Regions from separate parts of the Streptomyces sp. NPDC050439 genome, predicted to be linked through region 2. Evidence: riboswitches for the same ligand, from Rfam matches in the RefSeq annotation. Region 2 holds a riboswitch; each other region holds the start of a gene.

Region 1 (7,833 bases), on a different contig from region 2:
GATACCCGCCGTCCCGCGGGCCTGCCGGCCGCCCACCCCGCCGCCCGCCCCCCCCGCCACGCGCGCGTAGGTGGGTTCCTGGGCGAGTGCTCAGGCGGGCCGCACCACACTGTGGATGGGCATGTAGTAGATCGACTCGACGCGGACGTTCGTACCCGGCTTCGGGGCGTGGATCATCTTGCCGTCGCCGATGTAGATCCCGACGTGGCTGATGTCGTCGTAGAAGAACACCAGGTCGCCGGGCTTGGCGTCGGCCGTCTTCACGGTCGTGCCGACCTTCACCTGGTCCCACGTCGTACGCGGCAGAGAGATCCCCGCGGCCTTCCACGCGTCCTGGGTGAGCCCGGAGCAGTCGTAGGAGTCGGGCCCGGTCGCGCCCCACACATACGGCTTGCCGATCTGCGCCTCGGCGAAGTTGATCACCTTCGCGGCCTTCGTCGCGTAACCACTGTCCGTGCCGCCGGAGCCGGAGCCGGAACCCGTGCCGGTGTCGGAACCCGAGCCCGTACCCGACCCCGTGCCCGAGTCCGGGGTCTCCTTCTCGCGCTCCTTGGCCGCGGCCTCTTCCGCCGCCTTGCGCTTGGCCTCCGCCTCGGCCTCCTGCTTGCGCGCCAGCTCGGCGGCCTTGCGCTTGGCCTCTTCTTCCTTCTTCTTCTCGATCGCCGCGAGCCGCGCCTTCTCCTCGGCCGTCAGCTCCGAGAGCAGCGTGCGCGCCTTGCCCAGCTTCTTCTGGACGGTCTGCTTGCTCGTCCGCAGATCGTTCCGCGAGTCGCTCAGCGTCTCCAGGCTCTTGGCGGCCTTCGTGCGCTGCTTCGTGGCCGAGGCCTGCTGCGTCTGGTAGTCGTCGACCGCCTTCTTCTGGCGTGCGGTCAGCCGGTCCGACAGGTGGTTCTGGTCGAAGTACCCCTGCGGGTCGTCGGCGAGCATCATCGTGGCGGTCTCGGAGACGCCGCCGGTGCGGTACTGGGCCGCGGCGAACGTGCCCAGCTGCCGGCGGGCCTCGTTCAGCTTGTCGGCGCGCTCGGCCACGTCGTCGAGAAGGGTGTCGACCTTCTTGCGCTGCTTGTCGGTGCGCTCCTTGACCGAGTTGTACTTCTGGGTGGCCACGCCCGCCTGGTGGTAGAGGTCGTCGACCTTCTTCTGCACCTCTTCGAGGCTGGGCTTCCGGGGCGCTGACGGTGCCGCTTGCGCGCTCTGTGACAGGAGGGCCACGGAGGTGAGGGCTGCCGTCGTGATGCCGAGGGCCGGAGCGGTGCGCAGACCGGTGATGCGGGCCCGCGGCTTGCGGTGCGACGCCAAGGGAGGCGACTCCTTCCGTAGACCGCCTACCGGGTTAGCTGTCGGGTTCGGGCGGGTGGTTCCGGAAGGTTGCCCTACAGTCCCGTACTGCGTACGGGACCGATTCACCCCAAGTTCTTGGTGGGTCCCCGGCTCCGAGGAGATCGAACTCGGCGGAGGCCACCCGTTACCGGCGGGGTTCGCCGGTGGGAGTACGAGCAGCCCGCGGAGCACGGTAGCCAACTCGTGTGGTCCGTGTGAAGGTTGATGTTCGATATGCCCGATACATTTTCGTTACTTTACGAAGCCCTTGACGCGGACACGCAGCGCAGTCGCGGAACGTGACGATCCGCGGGCGGGCCGTGTGCGGGTGGACGTGGCCGGAACCCGGGGCGGGTTGTCAGTGGGGCCGCCTAGACTCGGGAGGCGATGAGCAGCCTCTTTGATGACAGCTTCCTGGCGGACCTCAAGCCCTCGCGGGCTTCCGAGGAGGAGCCCCCGCCGCCGCCCGAGGACAGTGCCCCGGAATCCGTTCCGGACGATCTGTTCGACGGGAAGTTCGACGCGCCCGTACCCCGGGACGCGCACTACCGCGGCGGCGCCCCGCGCCCCGTGATCGACCCGGCGGCCCTGCTCGACGGGCTGAACGAGAACCAGCGCGCGGCCGTCGTGCACGCGGACTCACCGCTGCTCATCGTCGCGGGCGCGGGCTCCGGCAAGACCCGGGTCCTGACGCACCGCATCGCGTATCTCCTGGCCGAGCGGCACGTGCACCCGGGACAGATCCTGGCGATCACGTTCACGAACAAGGCCGCGGGCGAGATGAAGGAGCGCGTCGAGCAGCTCGTCGGACCGCGGGCGAACGCGATGTGGGTGTCGACCTTCCACAGCGCCTGCGTCCGCATCCTGCGCCGCGAGTCGAAGAAGCTGGGCTTCACCTCCTCCTTCTCGATCTACGACGCCGCCGACTCCAAGCGGCTGATGGCGCTGGTCTGCCGTGACCTGGACATCGACCCGAAGAAGTTCCCGCCGAAGTCCTTCAGCGCCAAGATCTCGAACCTGAAGAACGAGCTGATCGACGAGGAGACCTTCGCGGGACAGGCCGCCGACGGCTTCGAGAAGGCGCTCGCCCAGGCGTACGCGATGTACCAGTCGCGGCTGCGCGAGGCGAACGCCCTCGACTTCGACGACCTGATCATGACGACGGTCCACATGTTCCGCGCGTTCCCGGACGTCGCCGAGCACTACCGCCGCCGCTTCCGCCACGTCATGGTCGACGAGTACCAGGACACCAACCACGCGCAGTACGCCCTGGTGCGCGAGCTGGTGGGCCCCTCCGGAGGCGAGGGCGACGACCCGGCCGAGCTGTGTGTCGTGGGTGACGCCGACCAGTCGATCTACGCCTTCCGCGGCGCGACGATCCGCAACATCCTCCAGTTCGAGGAGGACTACCCCGACGCGACCACGATCCTCCTGGAGCAGAACTACCGCTCCACGCAGACGATCCTGACCGCGGCCAACGCAGTCATCGAGCGCAACGAAAGCCGCCGCCCCAAGAACCTGTGGACCAACGCGGGCGCGGGCGCCGGCATCACCGGCTATGTCGCCGACACCGAGCACGACGAGGCGCAGTTCGTCGCCGACGAGATCGACCGGCTCACCGACGCGGGCGACGCGAAGGCGGGCGACGTCGCGATCTTCTACCGGACGAACGCGCAGTCGCGTGTCTTCGAAGAGATCTTCATCCGCGTCGGCCTGCCCTACAAGGTCGTCGGCGGCGTCCGCTTCTACGAGCGCAAGGAGGTCCGGGACGTCCTCGCGTATCTGCGCGTGCTCGCCAACCCGGAGGACTCCGTCCCACTGCGGCGCATTCTGAACGTGCCCAAGAGGGGTATCGGTGACCGCGCGGAGGCGATGATCGACGCGCTCTCGCAGCGCGAGAAGATCTCCTTCCCGCAGGCCCTGAAGCGCGTCGATGAGGCGTACGGAATGGCGGCCCGCTCGGCGAACGCCGTCAAGCGTTTCAACGTCCTGATGGAGGAGCTGCGGACCATCGTCGAGTCCGGCGCGGGGCCCGCCGTGGTCCTGGAGGCCGTGCTCGAACGGACCGGGTATCTGGCCGAGTTGCAGGCCTCGACCGACCCGCAGGACGAGACCCGCATCGAGAACCTCCAGGAACTCGCCGCCGTGGCCCTGGAGTTCGAGCAGGACAGCGGTGCGGCGACCGCTGAAAGCGACAACGACAGCGACAGCGAAGGCGAAGGCGAAGTCGAAGGCGCGACCGAGGGCGAGGAGGCCGCGGGCACTGGCGTGTCCGGCACGCTCTCCGAGTTCCTGGAAAGGGTCGCGCTCGTCGCCGACTCCGACCAGATCCCGGACGAGGAGGACGACGGCTCCGGAGTCATCACGCTGATGACACTGCACACCGCCAAGGGCCTGGAGTTCCCGGTCGTCTTCCTGACCGGCATGGAGGACGGAGTCTTCCCGCACATGCGCTCCCTCGGCCAGGTCAAGGAGCTGGAGGAGGAGCGCCGCCTCGCGTATGTGGGCATCACGCGCGCGCGTGAGCGGCTCTATCTGACGCGGTCCTCGATGCGCAGCGCCTGGGGACAGCCCTCGTACAACCCGCCCTCACGCTTCCTGGAGGAGATCCCGGAGGCGCACCTGGACTGGAAGCGGAAGGGTTCCGTCGGCGCGCCGGCCACTTCCGGCCCCGCAGCCGGGATCGCCTCCTCCTTGTCGTCGTCCCGCTCGCGGACCGGCGGCGCCCAGGGCTTCGCCACGCGTCGCGCGTCGGAGAAGCCGGTGGTCGCGCTCGCGGTCGGGGACCGGGTCACGCACGACCAGTTCGGCCTCGGGACCGTGGTCGGCGTGAAGGGGACGGGCGCGAACGCCGAGGCGACGGTGGACTTCGGAGAGCCGAAGCCGAAGCGGCTCCTCCTGCGGTACGCGCCGGTGGAGAAGCTCTAGGGCCCCAGGAGCCGCGGGGGCGGCCGGAGTTACGTCGGGTCGAGGTTGTGGCTGCGCAGCCACGGCAGCGGGTCGATGGCCGAGCCGCCCGCGGGACGCACCTCGAAGTGCAGGTGCGGACCAGTGGAGTTGCCGGAGTTCCCGGAGAAGGCGATGGGGTCGCCCGCCTTGACGGGGCCGCTGGAGATCTTGTGCGTGGAGAGGTGGCAGTACCACGTCTCCGTGCCGTCCTTGGCGGTCACGATCGCCATGTTGCCGTAGGCGCTGTTCCACTTCGTGGAGACCGTGCCGTCGGTGGCGGCGAGCACCTCGGTGCCGTACGACACCGGGAAGTCGATTCCGGAGTGCGCGGACATCCAGTTGACGCCGGCCTGGCCGTAGTACGCGCTCAGACCGTGCTGCTTCACCGGCAAAGAGAACTTCGGGCGCAGGCGCTCCTTGCGCGCGGCCTCCTCGGCGGCCTTCTTCTGGGCGGCGACCTTCTCCGCCTTGAGGTCGATACGTTCCTGCGTGCGGCTCGCGCGGTCCGCGAAGTCACCGGCGTCCGCCGAGAGGTTCGCCAGCTGCGTGTCGAGCTTGTTGTTCGCGGCGGAGGGCTGCACCGACGTGGGGTCCGGGGCCGTTGCCGCCTGCGTCTCCTTGCCGTCGTCGCCGCCGAAGTTGCCCACGGACGCCGCGGCGATACCCGCGACGCCCATCACGCAGGCGGAGGGCACGGCGACGGTGAAGAGCGCGGAGCGCTTGGCGGGGGAGCGGCGGCGGGCCCGAGAGCGGGAGCCGTGCGAACGGTCCATGAGCGGAGGCTCGTCGTCACCCGCGGAGACCCTGCGGGTCGGCTCGACCGGGCCGAGTGAATCGGCGGGAGCCTCGTCGGGTGTGAACTCGTGCTCGGCGGGAACCGGTTGAGCGTAGGCGTCGGGGGAGGGAGGGCCGGAGTCGTACGACGCGGTGGCGTAGGACCCGGTGTCGTAAGGCGAATGCTCGTACGGTTCGGGAGCCTCGTATGTGTCCGGCGCTCCGGGCGTGTCCTGGCCCTCGTACGTGCCGTGCGCCTCGTGTGCCTCAAGTGTCTCGGGGGTGCCGTACGCATCGTGCGTCGCGGTGGTCCCGTACGTCATGTCCTGGTCGGCGGAGTTCCACGCGGTCGCGTCGTAAGCGCCGGTGTCGAAGGCCTGGGTCTGCCACTGGCCGGTCTGCTGCGGCTGGTCCCAGGTGCCCGCGTCCCACTGGCCCGTGGCCTCGGGGCCCGGTTGCTGCGCCGGGATGTCGGCGGTGAGGTGCTGGTGGCCGCCGGTCGACCACAGGGCGCCGGTGTCGTAACCACCGGTGTCGTAGCCACCGTTCTCGTACCCACCGGTGTCGTACGCGGCTTGGTGCTGCGCGGCGTACGGGTCGTGGTTCAGCGTCTGTTGGGTCCCCGTGGTGGACCACTGGCCGGTGTCGTACGAGCTGCCGGGCATGTCGCCGAAGAGCGGGTCGGACGCAAAGCTTCCGGTGTCGTGACCGGCCGCCGCATAGCTGCCCGTGGTGTCGAAGCTTCCGGTGGAGTAGCTGTCGTAACCGGTGTAGGCGCCGTGCTGGGTGCTCTGCGGGTCATACGCCGCGTAGGGCGCATGGTCGGCGGGTGCCGAGGCCGGGGGTGTCGAGCTCCCCGACGGGTGACGGTCGTTCACCAACTTCTCTTTCGCCTCGGCAGCAGGGGGCAGAGCAGTGCGGCGACTGTACCCGGCGGTATGCGGGGACGACAATCTTCGGCAGGTTTCGTGCTCTCAGGAAACGGGCATTCGGCCGCCTTTCGGCGGTCGGCGGGCACAGCTTTGGCCTTGCGTTCGAGCTCCGTTCGACAATTTTCCCTCGCCGCGGGGTGCGCGAGCTGCTCCTCAGGCCACGGTGAGTCCGTTCTCGGCGCCCTTCGCGGGAGTCCCCGGAGCAGGCAGATCGAGGGCCTGGCGGATGCCGGAGGCGACCGCGGGGTGCACGGGCAGGGCGAGATGACCGATACCGGAGACCCGTACGTTCTGGGCGATCAGGTCGGGGTGGTTGACGCAGGCCGTCTCGAGCGGTGCCATCAGCTGGTCCAGATCGCTCCAGAAGCTCACGAAACGGGTCCGGCAACCCGGTGCGGGCTCCCGCAGCTCCTCGATCACGTCCGACCCGGGGCGCATCTGGCGCACGATCGGGTGCGCGTCGGCGAACGGCACGACCCGCGTCCCCTCGTGCGGGGTGCCGAGGGTGACCAGGGTGCGGACGCGCTCGTCGCCGCCCAGGCGCTGCGCGTAATAGCGCGCTATCAGGCCGCCGAGGCTGTGCCCCACGATGTCCACCTGGTGGTGGCCCGTGCGCTCGCAGATCTCCTCTATGTGGCGGCCGAGCAACTCGGCCGCGGTGCGGATGTCGCAGGTGAGAGGCGAGTAGTTGAGGGACTCCACGTGCTGGCCGCCGTGCTGGGCCAGGGAGCGGCGCAGGAGGACGAAGACCGAGCGGTTGTCGATGAAGCCGTGCAGCAGGACGACCGGCGGCCGGCTCTCCGCGGGGAGCCGGGGCGCGTCGGGAGGCGGCAGTTCGGCGGCGATCCTGCGTTCCTGCGCGATGCCCGACGGGTAGAGGAGGAGATGCCCGGCGAGGATCGCCACCTCCAGTGCGGTCGCCTTCAGCAGGGCTATGGAGAGCCCCGCCAGTCTGGCGGGCAGCAGAGAACAGGGCGGGCGAAAGGGCAGGACCCTCGTGATGGTCATGGTCGACCTCCCGGTCGGCACGCCGGGGGACGGCTCTGACCCCCGTGTGCCCGTAGTGGGGAGGCGTGGCAGAGGTCGTACGGCGGTGCGTGGTCAGCGCCGACGGCGCACCCTGTACCGGCGCGATCGCCGATCCGCCGCATCACCACGGCGCGCAGCGGACGGCGCGGTGGCACGGCGACCTCGTTGCGGCTCCCCTTGCGCCGTCCCGCGGGCGGTCCCAAAGCCGCTGGACACGGGAGTGGCGCGCAGCGAACGTGTCCCTTCGTGTGATTTCCCCCTCGCTCTCCACCGTGAAACTGCCGGGTGCGAGATGCTGGGGATAACGTTCGTTCACTTCCCCGGCCGGTGCGGCACGGGGTGCCAGTGCTTGGACAGATGGATATCGGTACATGGAGGCAGTGATGGGTGTGGCAGCCGGTCCGATCCGCGTGGTGGTGGCCAAACCGGGTCTCGACGGTCATGATCGCGGAGCGAAGGTGATCGCGAGGGCACTGCGTGACGCGGGTATGGAGGTCATCTACACCGGCCTGCATCAGACGCCCGAGCAGGTGGTGGACACCGCGATCCAGGAGGACGCCGACGCGATCGGTCTGTCCATCCTCTCCGGGGCCCACAACACGCTCTTCGCGCGCGTGATCGAGCTCCTCAAGGAGCGCGACGCGGAGGACATCAAGGTGTTCGGCGGCGGCATCATCCCCGAGGCGGACATCGCGCCGCTCAAGGAGAAGGGCGTCGCGGAGATCTTCACTCCCGGGGCCACGACGGCTTCGATCGTGGACTGGGTCCGGGCGAACGTCCGCCAGCCTGCGGGCGCCTGACGGCCACCGTGCCGGACTGGGACCGCCCG
Region 2 (7,833 bases):
CGCCTTCGCGGACAGCGAGATCGAGCGCCTCGTGCGCAACCGCCTGGACGAGATCCCGCACGAGGCCGCGAACCCGGGGCGCCGCGCCGCCAAGGAGCTCTCCCGGCAGCTCTTCCCGGCGACCTCCCGCATGTCGCGCCCCCGTCAGGGCACCGAGGAGACGGTCACGGCCATCGACTCGGCGGCGGTTCGCACCTTCTACGAGAAGCACGTGCGGCCCGCCACGGCGACCGCCGTCGTCGTGGGCGACCTGACCGGCGTCGACCTGGACGCCGTTCTCGCCGACACCGTCGGCGCCTGGACGGGAGGCACCGCCGAGCCGCGTCCGGTGCCCCCCGTGACCGCGGACGACACCGGGCGTGTCGTCATCGTGGACCGCCCCGGAGCGGTCCAGACGCAGCTGCTCATCGGCCGCGTGGGACCGGACCGCCACGACCGCGTCTGGCCCGCGCAGGTGCTCGGCACGTACTGCCTCGGCGGCACCCTCACCTCACGCCTGGACCGCGTCCTGCGCGAGGAGAAGGGATACACCTACGGCGTACGGTCGTTCGCCCAGGTCCTGCGTTCCGCACCGGACGGCACCGGCGCCGCGATGCTCGCCATCAGCGGCTCCGTGGACACCGAGTCCACGGGCCCGGCGCTCGACGACCTGTGGAAGGTCCTGCGCACCCTCGCGGCCGACGGCCTCACGGACGCCGAGCGCGATGTCGCCGTGCAGAACCTGGTGGGCGTCGCCCCGCTCAAGTACGAGATGGCGGCGTCCGTCGCGGCCACCCTCGCCGATCAGGTCGAGCAGCACCTGCCGGACGACTTCCAGGCGCAGCTGTACCGCCAGTTGGCCGCGACCGGCACCGTGGAGGCCACTGCCGCCGTCGTGAGCGCCTTCCCGGTGGACCGCCTGGTGACGGTGCTCGTCGGTGACGCCGCGCAGATCGAGGAGCCCGTCAGGGCGCTCGGCATCGGTGAAGTGAGTGTCGTCACCGGCTGAGCATGGTGACAGGCTGAGTGACAGTCAGGACATATCGGGACCCCAGTGGCTGAGATTAACCACTGGGGTCCTCATATGTCCGAATTGGTATGGAGGTTACGTGTCTGACCTGTGGCGTGCGCTACAAAAGCTCTGATCCGTTTGTCGTTTGAAAGATGGCCCGCTTAGCGTCATCCCGGCTGTTCGTCATGCAGTAGTCGCACCCGCGGCACCGGACAGTCATCGCCGAGTCCCCGTACGGCGCGAGCCAGGGGAGCCGGGGACCCACATGTCCCCTTGGGGTGAATCGGGAACCTTGCCGTCAGGTGAGGGACTCGTAGGAGACCTTCCTGCTCCGAACCCGTCAGCTAACCCGGTAGGCGAGAAGGAAGGAAAGGATCAGCCGCTTCATGGCGTTCACCCGTGCCACCGGGAAGCACCGTCGCCCGAGCCGCCTCACGCGTACCACCGCGAACGTGGCGGGCGTCGCAGCCCTCACCACCACCGGTGTCATCGGAGGCCTGGCCGCTCCGGCGCTCGCCGCCGACGACGCGGCGGCCCTTGAGCACACCGGCCTGACCCAGGCCATCTCCGTCGGCGACTCGCTCGCCGAGAGCATCGACGCGCAGGCCGCCGCCCAGCAGCAGGCCGCCGACGACGCCGCGGCCGCCAAGAAGGCCGAAGAGGCCGCCAAGAAGAAGGCCGAAGAGGCGAAGCGCAAGGCCGAGGCCGAGGCGAAGGCCAAGGCCAAGAAGGAGCGCGAGGCCAAGGAGCGCGCCGCTCGCGAGGCCGAGCGCAAGCGCCTCAACAGCTACGTCTCCCCGATCTCCGGTTCGTACGTCTCCACGGGCTACCAGACCGGCGGCGCCATGTGGTCCTCCGGCAGCCACACCGGCGTCGACTTCCACGCCGCGTCCGGCACCTCGGTCCACGCGGTCGGCTCCGGCACCGTCGTCGAGGCCGGCTGGGGCGGCGCCTACGGCAACAACGTGGTCATCAAGATGAACGACGGCACGTACACCCAGTACGGCCACATGTCGTCCCTCGGTGTCACGGTCGGCCAGGCGGTCACTCCGGGCCAGCAGATAGGCCTCTCCGGCTCCACCGGCAACTCCAGCGGCCCGCACCTGCACTTCGAGGCCCGCACCGGCGCGGACTACGGCACGGACATCGACCCCGTCTCGTACCTCCGCTCGCACGGCGTTAACGTCTGATTCCGGCGGTCTGATCCCCGCGGTCGACGGCGGACGCACGCAGCGCCACTGATTCACCGAAAGCCCCGGCTCGTCGAGAGCCGGGGCTTTCGTCGTTCCCGTATCTCCTTTGGCCAAAAGTATCCCTGGATTTCGGCCTGCCGTCGGAAATTCGGCCGTCCTGCAATAGAGTCGCAGAACAGGCGTCGATCGACCGCGTTACGCGGGGATTAAGGCGGAGGTCAGTCATGCGCATTCCCGCGCACTCGGTATGCACGGCCATCCGGGACGACATCGTGTCCGGTGTCTACGAACGGGGTGGCCGGCTCACCGAGGAACTGCTCGCGCGCCGCTACGGAGTCTCCCGCGTCCCGGTGCGCGAAGCCCTGCGCACCCTTGAGGCGGAGGGCTTCGTCGTCACGCGCCGGCACGCGGGCGCGTGCGTCGCGGAGCCCACCGAGCAGGAGGCCGCCGACCTCCTGGAGATCCGCGCGCTCCTGGAGCCGCTGGGCGCGGCCCGCGCCGCCCAGCGTCGCACGGAGGCGCATCTGAAGGTCCTGCGCGGTCTCGTCAGGCTCGGCCAGGAGCGGTCGAGGCGCGGCCAGAGCGAGGATCTGCGCTCCCTGGGCGGCTGGTTCCACGAGACGCTCGCCCAGGCGTCCGGCAGCCCGGGCCTCACGGCACTGCTCACCCAGCTCCGGCACAAGATCGCCTGGATGTACGTGGTCGAGACGGCGGCCGCTCCCGCCGAGACCTGGGCCGAGCACGCCGCGATCGTCGACGCGGTCGCTCGCGGGGACGCGGAACGGGCCCGCGCGCTCACCGCTCAGCACACGGAGCGGACGGCCGCCGCGCACCGGCCGCGCTTCGTGCGCCATCTCTCCGGTGTGAGGGGTTCGCAACATTCCGTAAACACGGTGGGTCTGCGGCTTTAACAGAGGCGCCGTATACAAAGAAGTGGAAAGAAGCGCTATTGAGGGGGGCGTTATTTCTGCTGCCCGAATACTGCCCGAATAGCAGTGGAAAAACGCCGAAGGGCCCGCCCCTATTTCGGGGGCAGGCCCTTCGGCGTATGAGTACCAGTCTTTACTAGACGGTCTCGGGGAGTTCCTCGAGGCCGTCCGCGACCAGCTTCGCCAGACGGTCGAGGGCGGCGTCCGCACCCTCGGCCTCGGAGGCGAGCACGATCTCCTCGCCGCCCTGCGCGCCCAGACCGAGCACCGCGAGCATGGAGGCGGCGTTCACGGGGTTGCCGTCAGCCTTGGCGATCGTCACGGGGACGCCGGCGGCGGTGGCCGCGCGGACGAAGATGGAGGCGGGTCGGGCGTGAAGGCCCTCGGCCCAGCCGACGTTGACGCGGCGCTCAGCCATGTGTTGCTGCCCTTCCAGGTGTCTCACACTTGTCTAGACCAGTGTCTCATGCCGTCACGAGTGCTCCGCCGGCTGTTCGACGTCTCCTAGCCTGCCCCGGCCAAGGCACCCCCGCGACCCGTACCCTGGGCCCATGCAGACCCCGTCGGACCGGCACGCATACCCCTCCCACTGGGAAGCGGACGTCGTCCTGCGTGACGGAGGCACCGCCCGGATCAGGCCGATCACGGCCGAGGACGCGGACCGCCTGGTCAGCTTCTACGAACAGGTCTCGGACGAGTCGAAGTACTACCGCTTCTTCGCGCCCTACCCCCGCCTGTCCGCCAAGGACGTGCACCGCTTCACCCATCACGACCAGGTGGACCGGGTGGGTCTCGCGGCCACCGTGGGCGGCGAGTTCATCGCCACCGTCCGCTTCGACCGCATCGACGAGCGCGGCATGTCCGCCAGCGCGCCCGCCGACGAGGCCGAGGTCGCCTTCCTCGTGCAGGACGCCCACCAGGGCAGGGGAGTGGCCTCCACCCTTCTCGAACACATCGCCGCCGTAGCCAGGGAGCGCGGCATCCGCCGTTTCGCCGCCGAGGTGCTGCCCGCGAACACCAAGATGATCAAGGTGTTCACGGATGCGGGCTACCAGCAGAAGCGCAGCTTCGAGGACGGCGTCGTACGGCTCGAGTTCGATCTGGAGCCGACCGACCGCTCGCTCGCCGTGCAGCGCGCCCGCGAGCAGCGGGCCGAGGCGCGGTCGGTGCAGCGGCTGCTCACGCCGAAGTCGGTCGCGGTGATCGGCGTCGGACGCACGCCGGGCGGCGTGGGGCGCAGCGTCCTGCGGAACCTGCGCGAAGCGGGCTTCACGGGACGGCTGTACGCGGTGAACAGTGCGTTCGACTTCGAGGCGGGGGAGAGCACCGAGGTCGACGGGGTGCCCGCGTACCGCTCCGTGCGGGACATCGACGAGGCCGTCGAGCTCGCCGTGGTCACCGTGCCCGCCGAGCGGGTGCCGCAGGCCGTCGACGAGTGCGGGGAGCGTGGCGTGCTCGGGCTCGTCGTGATCTCCGCCGGGTACGCGGAGAGCGGCCCCGAAGGGCGGGAGCGGCAGCGTGAACTGGTGCGCCAGGCTCGGTCGTACGGCACGCGCATCCTCGGCCCGAACGCCTTCGGGGTCATCAACACGTCGCCGGACGTGCGGCTCAACGCGTCGCTGGCCCCGCACCCTCCCGAGCGCGGCAGGATCGGCCTCTTCACGCAGTCCGGCGCGATCGGCATCGCGCTCCTCTCCGGCCTGCACCGGCGTGGTGCGGGCCTGTCGACCTTCGTGAGCGCGGGCAACCGCGCGGATGTGTCCGGCAACGACGTCCTGCAGTACTGGTACGAGGACCCGGACACCGATGTCGCCCTGATGTACCTCGAATCCATCGGCAACCCGCGCAAGTTCACGCGGCTCGCCCGGCGCGCGGCGACGGCGAAGCCGCTGGTCGTGGTGCAGGGGGCGAAGCACAGCGGGATCGCGCCCACGGGGCACGCGGTGCAGGCCACGCGGCTTCCGTATGCCACGGTGTCGGCGCTGCTCCGCCAGGCCGGGGTCATCCGGGTCGACACCGTGACGGAGATGGTGGACGCGGGGCTGCTGCTCGCGGGGCAGCCGTTGCCCTCCGGGCCGCGGGTGGCGATCCTCGGGAACTCCGAGTCGCTCGGGCTACTCACGTACGACGCGTGTGTCGCCGACGGGCTTCGGCCGCTGCCGCCGGTGGATCTGACCACGGGGGCCACTCCCGCGGACTTCCGCGCGGCGCTCGCCGACGCCCTGTCGGACGACGCCTGCGACGCCGTGATCGTCACCGCCATTCCCTGGGTGGGGGAGGACGGGGCCACGGGGTCGCCCGAGGGGGAAGAGCTTGCGGCTGCGCTGCGGGCGGCTGCTGCCGGGTGCCCCGCGAAGCCGGTAGCCGTGGTCCACGTGGAACTCGGCGGCCTCGCCGAAGCGTTGGCCGCCGCGACGCGTACTCGCCCTGACGCTGCGGAACGCCTGCCCACAGCGACGGCGGCCAAGGAGGGCAGGCCCGCGGCGGGGGCGCCCGCAGCGGCGGCGGAGACAGCGGGCAGGCCCCCGGCTGCCTCCGAACCCAGCCCCAGCCCGGCGCAGCCGTACCGCATCCCCGCCTACCCCGCCGCCGAGCGTGCCGTCCGGGCCCTCGCCGAAGCCGTGAAGTACGCCCAGTGGCGGCGCGAGGCCAAGGAACCCGGCAAGGTGCACGAGTACGAGGACATCGACGAGAGCGGCACCGCCCGGCGGATCGACGAGCTGCTCGCCGCGCAGGACGACCCGCGCGGCGCCACCCTCGGTCAGGACGACGCCCGCGAACTGCTCGGGCTGTACGGCATCGACGTACGGGACGCCCGGCCCGCGCCCGACCCGGACGCGGCCGTCGCCGCCGCCCGCGCGCTCGGCTACCCCGTGGCCCTCAAGACCACGGCCCCGCACCTGCGCCACCGCGCCGACCTCGGCGGCGTCCGGCTCGACCTGGCGGACGAGGAACAACTGCGCCGGGCCTACGCCGAATTGACCCGCGCCTTCGGCAAGCCCGCCGAGCTGCGGCCCGTCGTGCAGGCGATGGCACCCCGCGGCGTCGACACCGTCGTCCGCGCGGTCATCGACCCGGCGGCCGGAGCGGTGCTCTCGTTCGGGCTCGCCGGCGCCCCGTCCGAGCTGCTCGGCGACACCGGGCACCGCCTCGTCCCGGTCACCGAGCGCGACGCGGGTTCCCTGGTCAGGTCCATCCGGACCGCCCCGCTCCTCTTCGGCTGGCGCGGTTCGGCGCCGGTCGACACCCCGGCACTCGAAGAGCTGCTCCAGCGGGTCTCGCGCCTCGTGGACGATCACCCCGAGGTGGTCGCCGTCTCCCTGGAGCCCGTGGTCGTCGCCCAGCGCGGCCTCTCCGTGCTCGGCGCCTCCGTGCGGCTCGCGCCCCCGCCGGCCCGCGGCGACCTCGGCCCGAGGGCCCTGCCCGGGTACTGAGGCGGCCAGTGGGGCACCGTGCGCCCTCCGTCGGGTCGTAGGATGGACGGCATGGCAAAGACCGGTACGACGACCCAGGGGCTGCGCGCGGCGATCGAGCGCAGCGGCTACTACCCGGCCCTCGTGGCCGAGGCGGTGGAGGCCGCGATCGGCGGCGAACCCATCGGGTCCTACCTGGTCCACCAGGAGACCACGTTCGACGCGAACGAAGTGCGCCGGCACGTGACGGTCCTCGTCCTGACGGGCACGCGCTTCATCGTCAGCCACACCGACGAGCAGGCCGCGGACAGCACCTCTCCGACGCCGTACGCGACGACCTCCACGGAGTCCGTGAAAATCGGCCGGATCTCGTCCGTGGTCGTCAGCCGCGTCGTCGCCAACCCCGAGAAGTACGTCCCGGGCTCGCTGCCCCGCGAAGTCGTCCTGACCATCGGCTGGGGCGCCGTCTCGCGCATCGACCTGGAGCCCGCCGCCTGCGGCGACCCCAACTGCGAGGCGGACCACGGCTACACCGGCAGCTCCACCGCCGACGACCTCAGTCTCCGCGTCAGCGAGGCGGGCGACGGCCCGGACACGGTGCGCCAGACCCTGGCCTTCGCCCAGGCGCTGTCCGAGGCGACCGCGGACACCACCCGCTGATGTCCCTGCCCGCCTGGGACGACGTGCAGCCGCTCGCCCTCGACTCCGCGCCCCTGCCCGAGTACGGCGTGGGCTCCCTCGCCGACCTGCTGCCCACGCTCGTCTCCCACCAGGGTGTCGAGGGCTTCGCGCCCGTCATCCCGGAACTCGCACCGGCCGACCGGAACTGCGTCTTCCTGATCGATGGCCTCGGCTGGGAGCAGCTGCGCGCCCACCCGGACGAGGCGCCCTTCCTGACCTCGCTGATCAGTTCCTCCCGCGGCGGCACGGGACGCCCGATCACCTCGGGTTTCCCCGCCACCACCGCGACGTCCCTCGCCTCGGTCGGCACGGGTCTGCCGCCCGCGTCGCACGGCCTGCCGGGCTACACCGTGCGCAACCCCGCCACCGGTGAGCTGATGAACCAGCTCCGCTGGAACCCGTGGACGGACCCGCGCAAGTGGCAGCCGTACCCCACCGTCTTCCAGCAGGCCCACGAGGCCGGCGTGCACACCGCCCAGGTGTCGTCCCCGACGTTCCAGAACACCCCGCTCACCAAGATCGCGCTGAGCGGCGGCAGCTTCTGCGGCAAGCTCTCCGGCGAGGACCGCATGGACCTCGCGGCCGAACAACTGGGCGCGGGCGACCGCTCGCTGGTCTACACGTAC
Region 3 (7,833 bases), on a different contig from region 2:
ATCGCTTGGTGACTGTGCGTCAATCAGTTGAATACGGACGGAGAAAACGCTGTGAACGACTCCAATCTCAAGGCTCTGCTCGAACATCTGCCCGCGTTCTGGTGGGAGGTGGACCAGCCGTGGCAGGTCCTGGAGAGGGGAGGCGGCGCCTTCGCCGACACCGGGACGGCGCAGCGCTTCCTGGAACGCATGCACGAGGAACTCTCGGGGCCGGGGCATCCACCGGAGGAGGTCAGCTGGCAGGCGCAGTTCGACGGTCGCACCTTCGACGTGAGCTGGCCCCTGGACGAGACCCGCGCCCACAGCCGTACGCGTGGCCTCGCGGTGGAGGTGGACGCGCACGCCCCACACCGGTACGCCGCCTTCGCCGACCTCGTCGATCTGGCCCCGGCCGCCGCCTTCATCCGGGACCGCGCGGGACGCTATCTGTGGGCCAACCACGCCTATGCGCACCTGTACGGCACCACACCGAGGGAACTCACCGGCAGGTTCATCGAAGACTTCGACGCGCCGGTCGAGGCCGCCGAGTTCCGCGCCCTGGACCAGGAGATCCTCACCCGGGGCACTCCGGTGCGGCACACCCTCGGCTATCGCCGACCGGACGGCAGCGTCGGCCGGGCAGCCGGTCACCGCTTCCCGGTACGGGAGGACGCGGAAACCTGCGTCGCCGGAATCTACGTGGACATCACCGACCACCTCCGAGCCATGGTCCAACGTCAGGAGGCGGAGGAGAATTTGCAGGCGCTGCGCGACCACAGCGGCCTGCCCTGCGCGCTGCTCTCGGCCAACGGGCGCGTGATCGAGGCGAGTTCGGCGGCCGCCGATCTCTTCCACCTCGGGCTGCCCGACCTGGTGGGCCGCCGCGCACACACGCTGCTCGCCTCCGCCTCCGCCTCTACCTCTGACCTGGAACAGCTGCACCGCAGATGGAACGGTCTGATAGCCCGCCGCACGAGACGGGTGGAGACGTCCGCCGTGCTCGTCGACACTCAGGGGCGGCAACGCCGTGCGCAGCTGCACCTGACGACGGTCGGCCATTCCGCCGGCCGAGCCCGGCACGTCTGGGCCGTCGTCACACATCAGAGCCTGGCCCACGAGGCCCACCCCTCGCTCACCGCGGCGCAGATTCGCATCCTCTCCCTCCTTGCGGAAGGCAGCAGCAACAGTGACATCGCCACCTCGCTGCGGCTGTCCCGGCAGACGGTCGACTACCACCTGAGCCGCCTGCGGCAACTCCTGGACGCCACCACCCGCCCCGCCCTGGTCGCCCGGGCCTACGTCCTGGGCATCCTCGCCCCACGCGCCTGGCCCCCGCGATCGGCGACGGCGGCCCATCCGCTCAGTTCCGTCTGACGGACGGAATCCGGGCACGGAGTCAACGCCTGGAAATAGCCCTGCGTCTGACGTGAACGAATCTATTCGGACCGTCAGTGGTGGCTGCAAACATGGAAGGTCGGAGGGGGAGTCCGTCGGGAAAGGGAGCCGCTCATGCCGATTGTCAGGCTCTTTTCACTCCAGGGCGGTCGGCAGTGACGCGGCGGATGCCCGCGCGGCGGCGCCGGCGGCGCCCGACCAAAAGGCAGCAGCGGCAACAAGCGCGACTCGTGGCGCTCCTTGCCGGTGCTGCCGTGGCCCTCGTACTCGTCACCTCATTGGTCAATTGGCTGATGGACCACTGGTGGTTACTGATCGGGTCAAGTGTCGCGGCCGCGGTCGCGAGCCTTGGAATCTTGCATCAGCGACGCCAACGGGCCCTGTGGGCGGACGTCCGGCGCCGTCAACTGCGCTATGCGATGTCGCAATTGGACTCACTGCATCACCGCGACTTCGAGTACGCGGTGCGGGACTTGATGCGCCGCGACGGCTGTACGGATGCCCGGCAGACGGGTGGCACGGGTGACAACGGGGCTGACGTGCTGGCCACCGACCCGATGGGCCGCAAGTGGGTCATCCAGTGCAAGCACCGCGGGAACGGAGCGCAGGGTTCGCCGGTCGGCACGCCCGACCTGCAGCGCGTCAACGGGACAGCCCGCCAGCTGCACGGCGCGGACATCGTCCTGGTGGTGACCAACGGACGCTTTTCCCAGCGGTGCGCCCCCCTGGCCCGACAGCTGCACATGCACCTGGTCGACCGCGCCACGCTCGCCAACTGGGCGGCGGGATCACGGCCGTTGTGGGAATTGCTGCCCAATATCCCGCCCCCGCCTCGCTTTATGCCTACGAACTGAGAGCCCATATCAGGCTCGCCGGAAGGCATCACCACCGGGTCCCACCCAAAAAAGATGCCCGTTTTGACATGAAAAATAGGGATCGCATTATGTCCGCTTTTGCGAATAAGGCCACGTCTGCACCCACTTGGCGTCGCAGCGCAGTGGAATGAGTCACACCCGCAGATCGGGGCCGCAAGAGCCGCCCAGCGCATTTTCGCTTCCCCCAAACAAAGTTGAGGCTAATTGATCAATGGGGGCGCGGGCCGCGGACTCCGAGAATGACCCTCGCGCATTCTCCGAGAGAATTCCGGCCTTGTTCTGTCCGGGCAATCTCGCCTAACGTCACCGTCAATCCGGATGGAACGCCGAATCCTGCCGCTGTCCGGAAACCCTTCCCGTACTCACTCACTTACGCACGGCAGGAGCGGGGGACCCAGGTAAGCCGCCGATCCGGATTCCGGAACGGCTAGGGGTGAAGTCGCATTCACAGTGCGACCGGACATCTCCCGTCCGAACCCGACAGCTCACCTCGTAGGCGACGGAGAGGAAATTCGTCATGCCTGCAAAGGGTAAGCACCGCCGCCCCAAGTCCAGCTCGCTCAGCCGGGGCATCGCCGCGGCAGGTACGGGCGGCGCCGTGCTCGTCCTCCCGGTGATCGGCGCGACCGCCGCCAGTGCGGCGCAGCCCGCGGCGGCCGCCAAGCCCGCCGCCGCCCCCAAGACCTATGTCGTCGCCGCGGGCGACTCTCTCGCCAAGATCGCCCGGGAGCACTCCGTCGGCGGCGGCTGGAAGAAGCTGTACGAGGACAACCGCAGCGTTCTGGGTGCCGACCCGAAGCTGATACACCCCGGCCTCAAGATCACCATTGGGCAGAAGGCTCCGGCGGACGACGCGGCCGCCCGCAAGGCCTCCGACGAGCGGGCGGACCGTTCCGAGCGCACGAACGCCGCCAAGCCCGCCGTCGCCCCGGCGAAGAAGACGTACGCCGACAACCTCGACGGCTGGATCAAGGAGTCGCTCGACGTCATGGCGCAGCACGGCATCCCCGGCACTTACGAGGGCATCCACCGCAACGTCATGCGCGAGTCCTCCGGCAACCCGCTGGCCATCAACAACTGGGACGTCAACGCCGTCGCGGGAACCCCGTCCAAGGGACTCCTGCAGGTCATCGCCCCGACCTTCGACGCCTACCACGTGGTCGGCACCTCGCTGGACAGCTATGACCCGGTCGCCAACATCACCGCCGCCTGCAACTACGCGGCCGACCGCTACGGCTCGATCGACAACGTGAACGGCCCCTACTAGGGGATCCCGGTCTCTCGGGCCCTGGGCCCCGGCACGCCGTACGTGCCGGGGCCCAGGGCTGTCGGAACCTCCCGCAGGGGAGCCTCGAATTGGCATGCACCCGTCTATTCACGGACGGGGGCATGCCAATAAGGTGAGCGACCTTCGCGTTCTGGGGGGTCTCATGAACGGTCTCCGTGGTCTTCGTGCTCTCCGTGATGCCCGTGATCTCCGTGCGGTCATCGTCTGCCTTGTCGTCGCGTGTACCGCGGCCGTGTCGCCTGTCGCGCTCGTATCCCCGGCCGCGGCGGTGCCGCCTGCCGAAGCCCACGCGCCGAGCGTGACGCCGAGCTGGTCGGCGCTGCCGGTACCCGCGGCCGCACCGCCCGTGACCGTGTCCGATCTCGCCGCCCGCGGGCCGGGCGATGCCTGGGCGACCGGGTACGAGCACACCACCGACTGGGTGCGGCCGATGCTGTACCGCTGGGACGGCGCGGCGTGGAGCCGGGACAGCAGCTTCCCGGGCGCCGAGGCATCGGGCTGGCTCGGCAAGGTGCAGTTCGTCGGCAAGGAAACGTGGATCTTGCACAACCGCGACGGAGCGGGCGAGATCCTGCGCCGGTCGGCGGGAGGACCGGGAGGGCCGGAAGGGTGGAGCACGGTCCCCCTGCCACAGACCTTGTGGACCTACCAGGACTTCGCCGCCGTGCCCGGTGCCGCCTGGGTGGTCGGTGAGGACGAGACGGGGCTGAAGGTCCTGCACCACGACGGCTCCGACTGGACCACACAGTCCACCCCCGACGGCGTGCTGTACGTCATGGGGATCACCGCGCGCTCGGCCACCGACGCCTGGGCCTGGGCGGACACCACCAACGGGACCACCGTCCTGCGCTGGGACGGCACCGCCTGGCGGGACGCGAAGGTGCCGCTGCCGCCGAACAGCAACGTACACACGATGCTGCTCGAACCCTCCGGCCGCGTCACGATCGGCGGCAGTCAGTACAGCGACGGCGCGTCACGCACGTACCTCATGACCTGGAACGGCCGCACCTGGCGCACCACCCACCCGCCCCTGGGCGACACCTACACCGAGGCCATGGTGCGCGGCCCGGACGGCGCGCTGTGGCTGCCGGTGCGCAGCGACCGCGCGTTCCAGTCGAAGTACGCGCGGATCGACGGCTCCCGCACCACCTTCTCCTACGGCCCCGAGCGCACGAACGCGATCGACGTGAAACCGCGTGCACTGACGAGGGCCGGGTCCTCGCTGCTGTCCTTCGGGACCGTCGAGATCTACGGCTCGAAACCGAACCTGATGAGCGAGCGGCTTGGAGGCTGACCATGGTGCGCCGACTTCTCGTCGCGGTTCTCGCCGTCGCGATGACCGTCATCACCGTCATGAGCTCGGCCGCGGCGGAGCCCGGTGCCTGGCGCCACGTCCCGGTTCCGGCCCAAGTACGCCCGCAGGCCGGCCTGAACGAGGCCGTGGCGTTCGGTCCTGACCGGGCGTGGGCCGTGGGCTCCGACGCCGTCGGCCGCGAGGCACCGGGCTTTCCGCTGATGCTGCGCTGGGACGGAACCGCGTGGCAGCGCCAGAGCCTTCCCAAGGTCAGCTGGCAGGGCGACCTGCTGTCCATCGCCGCGACCTCTCCGACCGCGATCTGGGCGGTCGGCCGCGACTCGGCGGGCGGCGCCCGCCTGCTGCGCTTTGACGGCACCGCCTGGCGCGAGAGCCGTGCGCCCCGCGGTGTCCTGCTGACCAAGGTCGTCACCGGCGGCGGTGAGACCTGGCTGATCGGATCGCGGGACGGCGCGCAGGTCTTGCTGCGGCGGGACGGGAGCGGCTGGCAGGACATGCCGGTGCCGCCGGGAGCCGTCTATGGCATGCACGTGGTGGCGGCCGACGACATCTGGGCCGCGGGCGCCACCAACTCGGGTGCGGCGGTCTCGCACTGGAACGGGCAGGCGTGGCAGCAGACGATCGTGGACGGGTTCCCGAGGTCGGCCGTGGGCAGCGTGTTCGCGGTCTCTCCGACAGAGGTATGGGCGGGGGGCACGGCCGGGTTCGTCGGAGGTCCGGTGGGCAAGCCGATTCCGCCGCTGCTGATGCGCTGGGACGGGAACGCGTGGAGCCGGGTGACCGTGCCCACCGACTTCGGTTCGATCAGTTCGTTCGCCCCTGCCGCGAACGGCAAGCTGGGCTGGGTCTCGGTGGCCAACTCGCAGAAGTACGGGCCGCCCGGCAGCTACCCGCCCCTGGTGTCCGGGCCGGATTTCCTGGCCTGGGACGGCCAGTCGTTCACCGGGCACAGCGAACCGGCGGTGGCCGGGGAGGGTGACTCCCGGACGCTGCAGCTCGCGCCGGTGCCGGGTACGTCGACGGTGTGGTCGGTCGGCCGTGCCGCCGGGCCCGAGAACACCTTCGCGCCGCGCACTCAACGCTTCGGCTGAGCAGGCTTTACGGAAAAGTGGATCACCAAGGTGATCCACTTTTCCAGATGAGCTCCTAGCATCGCCCCATGCCTCACAACCCGTCACGAGTCGCACTGCGCCCGCTCACCCTCGCCGACCAGGACGAGTTCTGCGCGCTCGTGCGGGCCAGCACCGAACTCCACTCGCCGTGGATGCAACTGCCCACGACCGCGGCGGAGTTCCAGGACTGGATGCGCCGCTTCAGTGACGGCACCACCCGGGGCTTCCTGATCCGCGTTCAGGAGACCGGCGCGGCGGCCGGGATGGTGAACTTCAACTCGATCATCCGGGGCCGCTACCAGGGCGCATCACTCGGCTATGCGGCCTTCGCCCCGTCCGCGGGGCGGGGTTACATGACCGAAGGTCTCACCGTCGCCCTGCGGCACGCCTTCGACGACCTGCGCCTCCACCGCCTCGAGGCCAACATCCAACCGGCCAACCAGGCATCCTTGGCCTTGGTCCAGCGCCTGGGCTTCCGTTACGAGGGCCTCTCCCCCGCCTATCTCTACATCGACGGGGCCTGGCGCGACCACGAACGGTGGTCCATCACCGCACCATCCCCCTGGAAGCCCGACCCTTCACTTCCCCGGGTCTGACCTGCGCCTGCCCCTGCCCTACACCCTCACGTACTGCATGTATTGTGCGGGCCGGCAGAAGGGCTCGTCGCCGCCTGACTGACGACGGAAACCGCACTGCTCCATGAGCCGGTCGGCGTCGGCCGCGCCGAATACGCGATAACCCGAGCGCTGATGCGCCACCACGGTGGTCTCGCGCATCACGTAGTAGTCCTTGGTGAAACGGCCCCCTCCTTCTGCCCGGGACTCCTGGGCGTAGACAAGCCCTCCGGGCAGCGTCCGCCGGAGGGCGTGATGCGCGTCCTGAACCGCCAGGACCAGAAGTCCCCCCGGGCGGAGCGCAGTTGCGAGATTCCGCAGGCCCTTGATGTTGTCGCTCTCCTCCACCAGGTGGCTGCCCAGGGTAATTTCGTCACCGTCACGGAGGCAGTACCAGATGCCGCCGACGGAGAAGGCGACGTCGAATGTCGATTCCGGGACGGCATAGAGGATGTCCATCTCGACGAGCTCCACTCGGTCGCCGAGTCTGTTCCGAGCCTGGGCGAGCATTCTTTCGGTGTGATCAATTCCGGTGATCCGCATGCCGGTGGGCCCTGTGGCGAGCAGGCGATCACACACCAGCCCTGTGCCTACGCCGAGTTCCAGGACATCCCTGCGGTTGCCGATGAGTGCCCGCAATTCCCTCGCATAGGCGTCGTAGTCGTAATACCCCGAGGTCATGATGAGGTCGTAGTGCGGCGCGAGAGCGTCATAGGAGTTGGTCACGCGCCACCGTATCGACAGGGGGGCCGACAGGGGTATGACCGGCCATCAGTTGTGTGATGTCGCGTCCGACACGCCCCAAGCTTCCGGCCGAAATTATCGAATTGGCTGATAATGCGAGAGTGCTCAAGATCACGCTGCCCCGACTGATTCTCCCCTTGCTCATCTGCACGGTTTCTCTCGGCGGATGCAGCGACGAAAGAGCTCCGGCCGACGGCCGGTCGGGCCATCATGCGCCGCCGCACAACGCGTACGGGAAAATCCCGCCGCCCGAGCGGGCCACGGCAATCCCTCAGCTCGGGCCGGACATGCAAAAGGCCGTGGACCGTCGGGGTGCCAGGCAGGTGGTCCTCGTGTCGGGGGACGCACCCGACTCCAGCTACGCGACGGTGCACCTGTTCGAACGCGACACGCGGGGCGGATGGCGCAGGGTCTTCGAGCCGTGGCCGGCCCGCAACGGCCAGCGCGGCTGGACCGAGCACCACACCGCGAGCGACCGGAGCACCCCGGTGGGCGTATTCGGGCTGAGTGA
Region 4 (7,833 bases), on a different contig from region 2:
CCACCTCATCGACCAGTTCGCGGAGAAGGGGGAGGCCGACCTCATCCACGACTTCGCCTTCCCGCTCCCCATCTACGCGATCTGCGACCTGCTCGGCGTCCCCCGCGAGGACCAGGACGACTTCCGCGACTGGGCGGGCATGATGATCCGGCACGGGGGAGGGCCCAGGGGCGGGGTCGCCCGGTCCGTCAAGAAGATGCGCGGCTATCTCGCCGAGCTGATCCACCGCAAGCGGCTGGAGCCGGGCGACGACCTCATCTCCGGACTCATCCGCGCCTCCGACCACGGCGAGCACCTCACCGAGAACGAGGCCGCCGCGATGGCCTTCATCCTTCTCTTCGCGGGATTCGAGACCACCGTCAATCTCATCGGCAACGGCACGTACGCCCTCCTCACCCACCCCGAGCAGCGCGAGCGGCTCCAGGAGTCGCTCGCGGGCGGCGACATCGGCCTCCTGGAAACGGGACTGGAGGAGCTCCTCCGCTTCGACGGTCCCGTCGAACTCGCCACCTGGCGGTACGCCACCGAGCCGCTGACCGTCGGAGGGGAGGACATCGCCGCCGGCGACCCCGTCCTCGTGGTCCTCGCCGCCGCTGATCGCGACCCCGCGCGATTCGACCGGCCGGACACGCTCGACCTCTCCCGCCGCGACAACCAACACCTCGGCTACGGCCATGGCATTCATTACTGTCTCGGCGCACCGCTGGCCAGACTCGAAGGGCAGGCCGCCCTCGCGACCCTCCTGCGGCGCCTCCCTGACCTGCGCCTGGCGGTGGAACCTGGTGATTTGAGATGGCGCGGCGGGCTGATCATGCGGGGACTGCGCACGCTTCCCGTGGAGTTCACACCCGCACAGCAGAGCAAATAATCGACCCCTGGAACGACGTTTAGCTGACGGACCGTCAAGACTGTGACTTTCACGTGATCTCCGCTGCATCGACTTGTGACAAGCGTTCGACTGCCGCTACGTTCACCGACGACTCGGCATCCCGTGCCGCAGTCGTCGCTCCAGTCACGCGAAAGGCAACCGCATGCTCTCCGGCAATGGTCGTCACCGACGCCCCCGCCAGGCCCCGGCCCTGATCGTCGCGGCAGGAGTGGCGGGATCGGCCATCGCGATCCCGCTGCTCGGCGCCACCAGCGCGAGCGCGGCGGACACCGCCACGTGGGACAAGGTCGCGGAGTGCGAGAGCGGCGGATCCTGGAGCTCGGACGCGGGCAACGGCTACTACGGCGGGCTCCAGCTCTCGCAGGAGACCTGGGAGGAGTACGGCGGCCTCGACTTCGCGCCGAGCGCCGACCAGGCGAGCCGTTCCCAGCAGATCTCCGTGGCCGAGAAGATTCTCGACGACCAGGGGCCCGACCACTGGCCGAGCTGCGCGCCGGTCGCCGGTCTCACCGAGGGCGGCGCCGCCGCCGACGTCGACCCGGGCGCCCCGATCACGACCATCCCTTCTGACGAGCCGTCGGAATCGACCGGTTCGGACGACGAGTCGTCGAAGCCGGGCGGGTCGGATGAGACGGACGCGTCGCCGAGCGAGTCGGCCGACCCCTCGGACGACGCCGAGCCGTCCGGGAAGCCGGACGCCGACGACGCGTCACGAGACAAGAATCACGACGAGTCGGGCAAGTCGGATGACTCGGACGAGTCGGCCGAGGCCGGTGACTCGACCAAGTCCGGTGACCCGGACAAGTCCGGGCGCGAAGAGGCCACTTCGCCCGCCCCCACCCCCTCCACCGGCGAGGGCGAAGGCCGCCACCGCGGCGGCAGCGCCGACGACGAGGCGTCCGAAGGCTCAGCCCGCGAGGGTTCGGGCCGGCACGCCTCACGCGGCGACGAGCGCGAGCACGACGTCACCGACGGGACGTACACGGTCCGTTCCGGGGACAGCCTCTCGGTCATCGCCGACGACCTGGAGGTGCAGGGCGGGTGGACCGAGCTGTACGCCGAGAACGAGAAGTCGGTCGGCACCGACCCCGACCTCATCCTTCCCGGTCAGAGCCTCGATTTGGGCGAAAAGTAGGGGTAGTTGGCGAGTCGCTTTGCGCTTGATGTCCCAATTGGCGCAAGTGAGACATGGGTCTCAGAAGCCCTGATCGTCTTTGAAATTCGGGCGATCGCATGTCTACGGTCGTGACCGCTCGCCACAGCGGGCCCCGCCGGTCGGTACGCCGAGTCCTGCCAACGGCCGTTCGGGAACAGTCGTCGCGTAAGCGCCGTAGGCAGGAGCGGGGGACCCAAGGTTTCCGCCGGGCCCGGCCGTTGAACGGCCTCGCGAGAGCGAGGCGGGGAGACGGACGGGAACGGCTAGGGGTTAAGTCGCACTCAGGAAGTGCGGCCGGGCAACTTCATCGGCCCGAACCCGACAGCTCACCTCGCAGGCGTCGGTGAGGGGATCACTCATGCTGTTTTCCAGCAAGGGCAAGCACCGCCGCCCGTCCAAGGCCACCCGTGTCGCCACGCTCGCCGGCGTCACCGGTGTCGCGGTCGCAGCCCCGCTGATGGCGGCCGGCCAGGCCTCCGCCGCCACGAACTCCGAGTGGGACGCCGTCGCCCAGTGCGAGTCGGGCGGCAACTGGTCCATCAACACCGGCAACGGCTACACGGGCGGCCTGCAGTTCTCGTCGTCCACCTGGGCGGCGTACGGCGGCACGAAGTACGCGCCCACCGCCGACAAGGCCTCCAAGGCCCAGCAGATCGAGATCGGCGAGAAGGTCCTCGCGGGTCAGGGCAAGGGTGCCTGGCCGAGCTGCGGTGTCGGCCTCTCGGGCGCCTCCAACGAGGGTGGCGGTGCGCAGGAGAGCGCCCCGCAGCAGACCCAGGAGCAGCCCAAGAGCCAGCCCACGCCGCAGACCGAGCAGCCGCAGCAGGCCGCTCCGAAGGCGGAGGCCGCGCCGAAGGCCGAGTCCAAGAAGACCGTCGAGACCCCGACCGGCAAGACGGTCAAGAAGGGTGACGGCGAGTACAAGGTCAAGAAGGGTGACACCCTCTCCAAGATCGCCAAGGCGGAGGACGTCAAGGGCGGCTGGCACAAGGTGTACAAGCTCAACGGCGACATCATCGAGAACGCCGACATGATCTTCCCCGGTCAGCAGCTCCACCTGAGCTAAGCGGTAGCTGCCGTCCCCACCCCGTCCCCTCGGGTCCACCCCGCCCCGGTGCGCGTATCCCCCGTACGCACCGGGGCGGGGTATGTTTGTTCCGTTCGGAAACTTTTTGCTCTCGGTTTGTCCACAGGACGGTCGCTCGGCTGGCTCTTGTCCGGGAGCCGGTTAGGCTCGTGTCCGCGAGGCCAACGCCTCGCGTACCCGCGTCACATCCCAGAAGGAGATGCTCGTGCCGTCCATCGACGTCGTCGTAGCCCGGGAAATCCTGGACTCCCGAGGCAACCCCACGGTCGAGGTCGAGGTCGGCCTCGACGACGGCAGCACGGGTCGTGCCGCCGTTCCGTCCGGTGCGTCCACCGGTGCTTTCGAGGCCATCGAACTCCGTGACGGTGACCCCAACCGTTACATGGGCAAGGGCGTGGAGAAGGCCGTCCTCGCCGTCATCGAGCAGATCGGCCCGGAGCTCGTCGGGTACGACGCGACCGAGCAGCGCCTGATCGACCAGGCGATGTTCGACCTCGACGCCACCGACAACAAGGGCTCGCTCGGCGCCAACGCCATCCTCGGCGTCTCGCTCGCCGTCGCGCACGCCGCGTCGGAGGCCTCCGACCTCCCGCTCTTCCGCTACCTCGGCGGCCCGAACGCGCACCTGCTGCCCGTTCCGATGATGAACATCCTGAACGGCGGGTCGCACGCCGACTCGAACGTCGACATCCAGGAGTTCATGATCGCGCCGATCGGCGCCGAGTCGTTCTCCGAGGCCCTGCGCTGGGGCACCGAGGTCTACCACACGCTGAAGAAGGTCCTGAAGGACAAGGGCCTCTCCACCGGCCTGGGCGACGAGGGCGGCTTCGCCCCGAACCTGGAGTCCAACCGCGCCGCGCTCGACCTCATCCTCGAGGCCATCAAGCAGGCCGGTTACGTCCCCGGCGAGCAGATCGCGCTCGCGCTCGACGTCGCCGCGTCCGAGTTCTACAAGGACGGCTCGTACGACTTCGAGGGCAAGTCCCGCTCGGCCGCCGAGATGACCGAGTACTACGAGGAGCTCGTCGCCTCGTACCCCCTCGTCTCCATCGAGGACCCGCTGTTCGAGGACGACTGGGCCGGCTGGAACGTCATCACCGAGAAGCTCGGCGACAAGGTCCAGCTCGTCGGCGACGACCTGTTCGTCACCAACCCCGAGCGCCTCGCCCGTGGCATCGAGGAGAAGTCGGCCAACGCCCTCCTGGTGAAGGTCAACCAGATCGGCTCGCTGACCGAGACCCTCGACGCCGTCGAGATGGCGCAGCGCAGCGGCTTCAAGTGCATGATGTCGCACCGCTCCGGCGAGACCGAGGACGTCACCATCGCCGACCTCGCCGTCGCCACCAACTGCGGCCAGATCAAGACCGGCGCCCCGGCCCGCTCCGAGCGCGTCGCCAAGTACAACCAGCTCCTGCGCATCGAGGAGATCCTGGACGACGCCGCGGTGTACGCGGGCCGTAGCGCGTTTCCCCGCTTCAAGGGCTGACGCCCTGCGCTCGGCGGTCCCCCGCTTCAAGGGCTGAACAGCTCAGGTGCTCGGCTCCGCTGAGTAGATACGTACGTCCCCGTACTCGGTCCCGTACCGTGTGCGGGGACGTTCGTACGTATCGGGGAGGCGGCACACATGGCCGTGAAGGACCGCGACCGGTTCTCCACCGCGACCAGGCTGCGGCTGCTCGGCGAGCAGACCGCGGAGCGTGTCTACCGCTCCCAGACCAAGCGCCAGGCGCGCCGCTCCCGGCTCACGGGACGCGCCGCGCTCCTCGCGCTCGTGCTGTGCTCGCTGGTCGTCGCGCTCGCCTACCCGATAAGGCAGTACGTCTCCCAGCGCGCGGAGATCGCCGACCAGCGCAAGGAGCAGGCCGAGCGCCGCGAGCACGTCGAGAGGCTGAAGGACGAGAAGGCCCGCTGGCGTGACGACGCGTACGCGGAGCAGCGCATCCGGGACCGGCTGCACTATGTGATGCCGGGTGAGACCGGCTACACGGTGATCGACCCCGAGGCGGCGCAGAAGCAGCGCACCGACCAGGGGGCCGCCGCCAGGCCCTGGTACTCGAACGTATGGGACGGCGTCGACAAGGCGGACCGCCCGGCCGACGACGGCTGAGCTCCGTAAGCCCCACGACGACTGAGCCCCACAGAAACCTCTACGGAACCGATCGAAAGACAGGCATGGAAACGCCCCCGCCGACCACCCCGCGCACCGAGCCCACCGACGCCGACGTCGAGGCATTCAAGCAGCAGCTCGGCCGCCCGCCGCGCGGCCTGCGGGCCATCGCCCACCGCTGCCCGTGCGGGCAGCCGGACGTCGTCGAGACGGCGCCGCGCCTTCCCGACGGGACGCCGTTCCCGACGACGTACTACCTGACGTGCCCGCGGGCCGCGTCCGCGATCGGCACCCTTGAGGCCAACGGCGTCATGAAGGAGATGTCGGAGCGTCTGAAGACGGACCCCGAGCTGGCCGCGGCCTACCGCAAGGCGCACGAGGACTACATCGCGCGCCGTGACGCCATCGAGGTCCTGGAGGGCTTCCCGAGCGCGGGCGGCATGCCGGACCGCGTGAAGTGCCTGCACGTCCTGGTCGGCCACTCGCTGGCCGCGGGTCCCGGCGTGAATCCGCTGGGCGACGAGGCGATCGCGATGCTCCCGGAGTGGTGGCGCAAGGGAGCGTGCGTGTCCCTCGCGGAGGGTGAGCCCGCGGGGGAGAGCACGGGAGAGCCCGCATGACCCGCGTCGCCGCGATCGACTGCGGCACGAACTCCATCCGCCTCCTTGTGGCGGACGCCGACCCGCGGACCGGTGAACTCGTCGACCTGGACCGCAGGATGACGATCGTCCGCCTCGGCCAGGGCGTGGACAAGACGGGCCGTCTGGCCCCGGAGGCCCTGGAGCGGACCTTCGCCGCGTGCCGCGAGTACGCCGAGGTCATCAAGGCCCACGGCGCCGAACGCGTCCGTTTCGTGGCGACCTCCGCCTCCCGCGACGCCGAGAACCGCGACGACTTCGTCCGCGGGGTCCTGGACATCCTCGGCGTCGAGCCGGAGGTCATCAGCGGTGACCAGGAGGCCGAGTTCTCCTTCACGGGGGCGACGAAGGAGCTGACGGGCAGCGATCACCTCGCCAAGCCGTATCTCGTCGTCGACATCGGCGGCGGCTCCACGGAGTTCGTCGTCGGCGACGACACCGTCCGCGCCGCCCGCTCCGTCGACATCGGCTGTGTGCGCCTCACGGAGCGGCACATCCGCAGCGATCCGCCCGCGCTCGCCGAACTGGCCGCCGTCCGCGCCGACATCACGGCCGCGCTCGACCTGGCCGAGGAGACGGTGCCGATCCGCGAGGCGCGCACCCTGGTCGGCCTCGCGGGCTCGGTGACGACGGTGTCCGCGATCGCGCTCGGCCTCGACGCGTACGACTCCGCGGCGATCCACCACTCCCGTGTCTCCTACGAGCAGGTGAGCGAGATCGTCGGCCGTCTGGCCGGGGCCACGCACGACGAGCGGGCCGCGATCCCGGTGATGCATCCGGGGCGCGTGGACGTGATCGTGTCGGGCGCCCTCGTCCTCCTTTCGATCATGGAAAGGACCGGTGCGCGGGAGGTTGTCGTCAGTGAGCACGACATCCTCGACGGCATCGGCTGGTCGATCGCCTGAGCGCCTGATGTAGCGTCTGAGCGGCTGTCGAGGGGCCCGGAAGGGCCCCCGACGACATGCCGTCGGGAAAGTTCGTGAAGTTCTTCACAAGGAAATCGGCTCGGTTGGTCGATGTTCAGGGGTTCCGGACCCCTAAAAGTGACCCGAGAGGGCCCCGCGACCCACGACAGTGAAGGTTCGGGAGGGGGTCCGGAGGGTGGGTCCATCGAGTGGTCCACTGCGTCCGATGGGCCAGAGCGGCAGCTCACAAGGGGTGCACAACGTCCCGGGTCATCCCGTGGTTCCCCTGGGGCTCTATGGCCTGCGTCACGTGGGCGGCGAACTATAGCAGAGGGTCCACCCATGCTTGTGAAGGGGCGCACGAGCGACCCCCGCCGGGCAGGTGGATACTCGATGGCATGAGCACCACGGAGCGTCCCAGGATCCTCGTAGTAGGCGGTGGGTACGTAGGCCTGTACGCAGCTCGGCGCATTCTCAAGAAGATGCGCTACGGAGAGGCGACCGTCACGGTCGTCGACCCCCGGTCGTACATGACCTACCAGCCCTTCCTCCCCGAAGCCGCCGCCGGCAGCATTTCGCCTCGGCACGTCGTCGTCCCGCTGCGACGCGTGCTGCCCAAGGCGGAAGTTCTGACCGGCCGGGTCACCACCATCGACCAGGACCGCAAGGTCGCCACGATCGCCCCCCTCGTGGGCGAGGCGTACGAGCTGCCTTTCGACTACCTGGTCATCGCGATGGGCGCGGTCTCCCGCACCTTCCCGATCCCCGGCCTCGCCGAGCAGGGCATCGGCATGAAGGGCATCGAGGAGGCCATCGGCCTGCGCAACCACGTCCTCGAGCAGCTGGACAAGGCTGACTCCACGACGGACGAGGACGTCCGCCGCAAGGCGCTGACCTTCGTCTTCGTCGGCGGTGGCTTCGCGGGTGCGGAGACCATCGGTGAGGTCGAGGACATGGCCCGCGACGCGGCCAAGTACTACAACAACGTGAAGCGCGAGGACATGCGCTTCGTGCTCGTCGACGTCGCGGACAAGATCCTCCCCGAGGTCGG

What was found. Region 2 has a riboswitch for cyclic di-AMP ahead of AB0I66_RS23900 (M23 family metallopeptidase). Riboswitches for the same ligand answer to the same signal wherever they lie in the genome.
Positions count from the first base shown of each region.
Region 1: linked by a shared signal. The riboswitch ahead of AB0I66_RS17665 (C40 family peptidase) and the one ahead of AB0I66_RS23900 (M23 family metallopeptidase) in region 2 are both predicted to bind cyclic di-AMP.
Region 3: linked by a shared signal. The riboswitch ahead of AB0I66_RS01800 (LysM peptidoglycan-binding domain-containing protein) and the one ahead of AB0I66_RS23900 (M23 family metallopeptidase) in region 2 are both predicted to bind cyclic di-AMP.
Region 4: linked by a shared signal. The riboswitch ahead of AB0I66_RS33135 (transglycosylase family protein) and the one ahead of AB0I66_RS23900 (M23 family metallopeptidase) in region 2 are both predicted to bind cyclic di-AMP.

Region 1 covers NZ_JBFAJT010000004.1:69,189-77,021, forward strand. The annotation lists gene AB0I66_RS17665 (C40 family peptidase) at 91-1,299, opposite strand; cyclic di-AMP (ydaO/yuaA leader) riboswitch at 1,307-1,464, opposite strand; gene pcrA (DNA helicase PcrA) at 1,708-4,248, shown strand; gene AB0I66_RS17675 (peptidoglycan DD-metalloendopeptidase family protein) at 4,278-5,921, opposite strand; gene AB0I66_RS17680 (alpha/beta fold hydrolase) at 6,129-6,983, opposite strand; gene AB0I66_RS17685 (cobalamin B12-binding domain-containing protein) at 7,388-7,804, shown strand.
Region 2 covers NZ_JBFAJT010000005.1:627,048-634,880, reverse strand. The annotation lists gene AB0I66_RS23905 (pitrilysin family protein) at 1-988, shown strand, start outside; cyclic di-AMP (ydaO/yuaA leader) riboswitch at 1,202-1,365, shown strand; gene AB0I66_RS23900 (M23 family metallopeptidase) at 1,378-2,181, shown strand; gene AB0I66_RS23895 (GntR family transcriptional regulator) at 2,409-3,095, shown strand; gene AB0I66_RS23890 (HPr family phosphocarrier protein) at 3,250-3,531, opposite strand; gene AB0I66_RS23885 (GNAT family N-acetyltransferase) at 3,665-6,547, shown strand; gene AB0I66_RS23880 (DUF5998 family protein) at 6,590-7,186, shown strand; gene AB0I66_RS23875 (nucleotide pyrophosphatase/phosphodiesterase family protein) at 7,186-7,833, shown strand, end outside.
Region 3 covers NZ_JBFAJT010000001.1:379,161-386,993, forward strand. The annotation lists gene AB0I66_RS01790 (PAS domain S-box protein) at 52-1,353, shown strand; gene AB0I66_RS01795 (restriction endonuclease) at 1,542-2,228, shown strand; cyclic di-AMP (ydaO/yuaA leader) riboswitch at 2,607-2,763, shown strand; gene AB0I66_RS01800 (LysM peptidoglycan-binding domain-containing protein) at 2,767-3,516, shown strand; gene AB0I66_RS01805 (hypothetical protein) at 3,680-4,831, shown strand; gene AB0I66_RS01810 (hypothetical protein) at 4,834-5,943, shown strand; gene AB0I66_RS01815 (GNAT family N-acetyltransferase) at 6,012-6,560, shown strand; gene AB0I66_RS01820 (class I SAM-dependent methyltransferase) at 6,579-7,304, opposite strand; gene AB0I66_RS01825 (L,D-transpeptidase family protein) at 7,655-7,833, shown strand, end outside.
Region 4 covers NZ_JBFAJT010000009.1:131,533-139,365, reverse strand. The annotation lists gene AB0I66_RS33145 (cytochrome P450) at 1-868, shown strand, start outside; gene AB0I66_RS33140 (transglycosylase family protein) at 1,032-2,024, shown strand; cyclic di-AMP (ydaO/yuaA leader) riboswitch at 2,206-2,400, shown strand; gene AB0I66_RS33135 (transglycosylase family protein) at 2,404-3,111, shown strand; gene eno (phosphopyruvate hydratase) at 3,338-4,618, shown strand; gene AB0I66_RS33125 (septum formation initiator family protein) at 4,757-5,239, shown strand; gene AB0I66_RS33120 (DUF501 domain-containing protein) at 5,305-5,859, shown strand; gene AB0I66_RS33115 (Ppx/GppA phosphatase family protein) at 5,856-6,782, shown strand; gene AB0I66_RS33110 (NAD(P)/FAD-dependent oxidoreductase) at 7,181-7,833, shown strand, end outside.